Regions from separate parts of the Burkholderia sp. EMB26 genome, predicted to be linked through region 2. Evidence: riboswitches for the same ligand, from Rfam matches in the RefSeq annotation. Region 2 holds a riboswitch; the other holds the start of a gene.
The links. Region 2 has a riboswitch for manganese ahead of KU887_RS27675 (sodium:calcium antiporter). Riboswitches for the same ligand answer to the same signal wherever they lie in the genome.
Positions count from the first base shown of each region.

Region 1: another riboswitch for manganese. It lies ahead of KU887_RS05085 (TMEM165/GDT1 family protein); the one in region 2 lies ahead of KU887_RS27675 (sodium:calcium antiporter).

Region 1 is NZ_CP078070.1:1,072,608-1,074,994, reverse strand. It holds gene guaD (guanine deaminase) at 1-918, shown strand, start outside; yybP-ykoY riboswitch at 1,045-1,185, shown strand; gene KU887_RS05085 (TMEM165/GDT1 family protein) at 1,264-1,836, shown strand; gene KU887_RS05080 (DUF4136 domain-containing protein) at 1,891-2,387, opposite strand, start outside.
Region 2 is NZ_CP078071.1:2,445,491-2,447,877, reverse strand. It holds gene dmeF (CDF family Co(II)/Ni(II) efflux transporter DmeF) at 1-660, opposite strand, end outside; gene KU887_RS27680 (metal/formaldehyde-sensitive transcriptional repressor) at 673-948, opposite strand; yybP-ykoY riboswitch at 1,066-1,233, shown strand; gene KU887_RS27675 (sodium:calcium antiporter) at 1,303-2,313, shown strand.

The DNA of each region.
Region 1 (2,387 bases), on a different replicon from region 2:
ACGGTGCACAAGCAATCGGCCGATGCGCTGTTCGCCGCAAGCGACGCGCGCGACCTGCGGATGATCGCGGGCAAGGTGCTGATGGACCGCAACTGCCCCGAATTCCTGCGCGACACCGCGCAGTCGGGCTATGACGACAGCGCCGAGCTGATCGACCGCTGGCACGGCAAGGGCCGCCAGATGTACGCGCTCACGCCGCGCTTCGCGCCGACGTCGACCGAGGCGCAGCTCGAGGCGTGCGGCGAACTCGCGCGCCGCCATCCGGACGTGTTCGTGCAGAGCCACGTCGCGGAAAACGTCGACGAGGTGAAATGGGTGGCCGAGCTGTTCCCCGGCCATCGCAGCTATCTCGACATCTACGACCGCTACGGGCTGCTGCGTCCGCGCGCGGTGTACGGTCACTGCATCCACCTCGACGACGAGGATCGCCGCCGGATGGCCGAGACGCGCACCGTCGTCGCGCACTGCCCGACGTCGAACTTCTTCCTCGGCAGCGGGCTGTTCGACTTCGACAAGGCCGGCGAACACGACGTGCCCGTCACGCTCGCGACCGACGTCGGCGGCGGCACGTCGTTCTCGATGCTGCAGACGATGAACGAGGCGCACAAGGTCGCGCGGCTGTCGGGCCACCACCTGACCGCCACGCGGATGTTCTGGCTCGCGACGGCCGGCGCCGCGCAGGCGCTCGACCTCGCCGACACGGTCGGCACGCTCAAGCCGCGCACCGAAGCCGACTTCGTCGTGCTCGATCCGCAGGCGACGCCGCTGCTCGCGCGCCGTACGAAGCGCGCGGAGTCGCTCGAGGAACTGCTGTTCGCGTTCGCGCTGCTCGGCGACGACCGCGCGGTATACCGCACCTACGCGGCCGGCGAACTCGTGCACGAACGCGGCGCCGCGCGCCGCCCGGCCGCCGCGTAACGACCCGCGGCCGGCACGTTCCGACACGCGCGGCAGCTTCGCCGCCGTGCATGTCGGCAATCGAAGCCGCTTCAGTGCGCCGCACGGCGGCCCGGCTGCTTTCCGGCGCGCAACGCGCCGTGCTAGAATGCGCCGCTCATTGGGGAGTAGCCGCTCCGCTCGATGTCCCGCGCCCCCGGCGTGCATCGTGACGGAGGCGTCCGTCAACAGACTTGGCCGTTCGGCCATGGCGGACGCAGCCACGTTGGCCTGGCGAGACCGATGGTTCACTGCGCGCCGCATCAGGGCCCGGCGCGCGGTGGATCGTCGCTCGCACGCACAACAACGGCCCGCGGAACCCCATTCGTGTCTCAAGCCTTCCTGATCTCCACCGGCGCCGTCGCCCTCGCTGAAATCGGCGACAAGACCCAACTGCTTTCCCTCGTGCTGGCCGCGCGCTATCGCAAGCCGGTGCCGATCATTCTCGGCGTGCTCGTCGCGACGCTCGTCAACCATGGTTTCGCCGGCGCGCTCGGCGAATGGCTGGGCGCGCTCGTCACGCCGTCGATCATGCGCTGGGCGCTCGCGTTCTCGTTCATCGCGATGGGGCTGTGGATTCTCGTACCGGACAAGCTCGACGAGGACGAAGCCAATGCGACCCGCTCGCGGCTCGGCGTGTTCGGCGCGACGCTCGTCGCGTTCTTCCTCGCGGAAATGGGCGACAAGACGCAGATCGCGACCGTCGCGCTGGCCGCGCGCTTCCAGGACTACATCGGTGTCGTGGCCGGCACGACGTTCGGGATGATGCTCGCGAACGTGCCGGCGATCCTGCTCGGCGACCGCTTCGCGCACCGTCTGCCGACGAAGCTCGTGCACGGGATCGCAGCCGTGCTGTTCGTCGTGCTCGGCGCGCTGGCGCTGCTGGGTATCGGGGTCTGACGGAAAGGAAAGTGGCTGGCGCGGCCGGGCGGCCGCGCCGGAGTGGATGCCGCTTTACTTCGCGACGGCCGCGCCCGAGGCGGGCGCCGCCGGCACCGCGCGCTCGTTGGCGGCCGGCGCCGCCGGCCCGCCGCGCTTGTCGACCGGCAGCCGAACCGAGCGGACCGCGCCGTTCGACAACGGGAAATCGGCGAGCGCGCTGCGCGCGAGGAACGGCATCGCGTACAGCAGCGTGCCGTTGTCGCCGGTCGTGCGCGCGGACACGTTGTAGACCTCCTTGCCGGTCGCGCGCTCGGTGATGCGGATACCGAGCATGTAGTCGAACACCTGGTACGTCTGCGCGACATAGCCGGCCGGCATCGGCCCCCAGGGCCCCCACGGGCCCCAGGGATTCCACGGCCCGCGCCGCCAGTACGGCCCGGGCGCGAACCACGGATCGTAGTAGACCGGCTGCGGCACCGTCACGAGATCGCTGCCGACCGCATAGGTCAGCCCGACGAGATAGCGGGCCTGCGACTGCGGCACCTGCCGGAACGCGTACGCGGACAGCT
Region 2 (2,387 bases):
GACGATCGCCAGCACCGATACGGCCGCGTCGGCGATCACGTGAACGTAGGCCGACCGGATGTTGTGGTCGTGATGCGCGGCCGAGTGCGAACCGTGAGCATGATGCGCGTGGTGCGCGTCGTCGTGGTCATGATCATGGTCATCGTGGCGGTCGTGCCCGTGCGCATGGTGATGGCCGTGACCATGCCCGTGATGGTGGTCGCCGCTGAGCAGCCACACGCTCGCGAGGTTCACGGCAAGCCCCAGCACCGCAATCGGAATCGCTTCGCCGAAGTGAATCGGCACCGGCGCCAGCAGGCGCGCGATCGCCTCATAGCCGATCAGCACCGCGATCATCGCCAGCACGATCGCGCTCGTGAAACCGGCGAGGTCGCCGAGCTTGCCGGTGCCGAACACGAAACGCGGATCGTCGGCATGCCGGCGCGCATAGGTATAGGCCAGCGCGGCGATCAGCATCGCGCCCGCGTGCGTCGACATGTGCAGCCCGTCGGCGACCAGCGCGAGCGAGCCGAACAGCGTGCCGCCGACGATCTCGGCGATCATCATCGCCGTACACAGGCCGATGACCATCCACGTCTTCCGCTCGTTGCGCGCGTGTGCGGCGCCCAGAAATGCGTGGCTGTGCGCGCCGCCCGCCGCCGCGCCGTCGAATTCGTTCATGTTTGCATCCGGTTACTTGAAATAGCTGTGCACGACCTCGATCAGCTGCTCGGTCGCGCTGCCCTCGTGCGCATCGGGCGTGTCCGCATCGACGAGATGCGACCGGATGTGGTCTTCCAGCACGACGGCCAGCAGGCCGTTCATCGCGCCGCGGCAGCTCGTGATCAGTTGCAGCACGTCGTTGCAGCCGCGCTCTTCTTCCAGCGCCCGCTCGATCGCTTCCACCTGTCCCTTGATACGGCGCACGCGGTTCAGCAGCTTCTGTTTCTCGCGGACGGTATGACTCATCGATGGCTCCTGTATAGGGTAGGGGAGTATATCTCCGGAAGGCTGCCCCTATAGGGTGGAGGGGTATATTTTTTTCGAGACGAAGGCTTGTCGAAAGAAAACCGCTCGGCTAGACTGCTCTCCGTCTTTGGGGAGTAGCCTGCTTTCCGCCCCCGGAAAGCGAACGCGTCAACACACTCGGCCTGCGGCCGTGGCGCGTTCGGCCTGATCGGCTTGGCGAGACCATCGGCACATCGCGTCGTTCCTGGTCGGACGTCGGCGGATGTGTCATGGTTCGTCAGCGTCCGACCACGGAGTCCCCATGTTCCTCCCTGCTCGCCTTGCCCACGCCACCGCTGCCTGCGGAGGTGCCGCATGACCTTCATGTTTGTCGAACTGGCGTTCATGCTGGTCGTGATCCTCGTCGCGGCCGAAGTCTTCACCAATGCGCTCGAACATCTCGGCGAACGCCTGAAGATTTCCGAAGGCGTGACCGGCTCGCTGTTCGCGGCCGTCGGCACCGCGCTGCCCGAAACGATGGTGCCGCTGCTCGCGCTGGCCGGCGGCACGTCGAACCAGGCCGTGAACGAGGAGATCGGCGTCGGCGCGATTCTCGGCGCGCCGCTGATGCTCGCGACGCTCACCACGTTCCTGATGACGCTCGCCGTGATCCGCACGCGCGGGCTGCGCGGCACGATCACGCCGGAACGCACCGGCTTCGTGCGCGACATGAACACGTTCCTCGCCGCGTTCTCGCTGGCGACCGTCGCGATGTTCGTTCCGCATCACAACTGGGCCATGCGCGCGCTGCTCGCCGCGATGCTGGTCGGGCTCTACGTGATGTACGTCGTGGTGACGTTCCGTGCATCGACCGGGCTCGTCGATGCCGGGCACGGCACGGAGGCGCCGCACGCGATGTTCCTGTCGCGCATCGGCCTGCCGACCAACCTGGCGACGATCGTGCTGCAACTGCTGATCGGCGTCGCGCTGCTGGTGGGCGGGGCGAAGGGCTTCATTCACGGCGTGGAAGGCGTGTCGCACGTGCTCGGCGTGTCGGCGCTGCTGCTGTCGCTGATCATCGTGCCGATCGCGACGGAACTGCCGGAGAAGGTCAACAGCGTGCTGTGGATCCGCCGCCGGAAGGACACGCTCGCGTTCGGCAACATCACCGGCGCGATGGTGTTCCAGGGCACGCTGCTGCCGGCGATCGGCATCATGCTGACGCCGTGGGAGCCGCGCCCCGAAGTGCTGACCGGCGTGATCATCACGCTCGCGGCAGCGGCCTGGCTGCGCATCAATGCGCGCACGCGCGGGCTCGCGATCTGGGCGTTGCTCGCGAACGGCGCGGGTTATGTGGGGTATCTGGCGGTGACGCTGGCGCGCTAAACGCCGGTCGGGCGCGCCGGCCGACCAACACGTCGGCGCGGCGCGCTTCACGGCGCCGGATGCGGGCGGCGGCT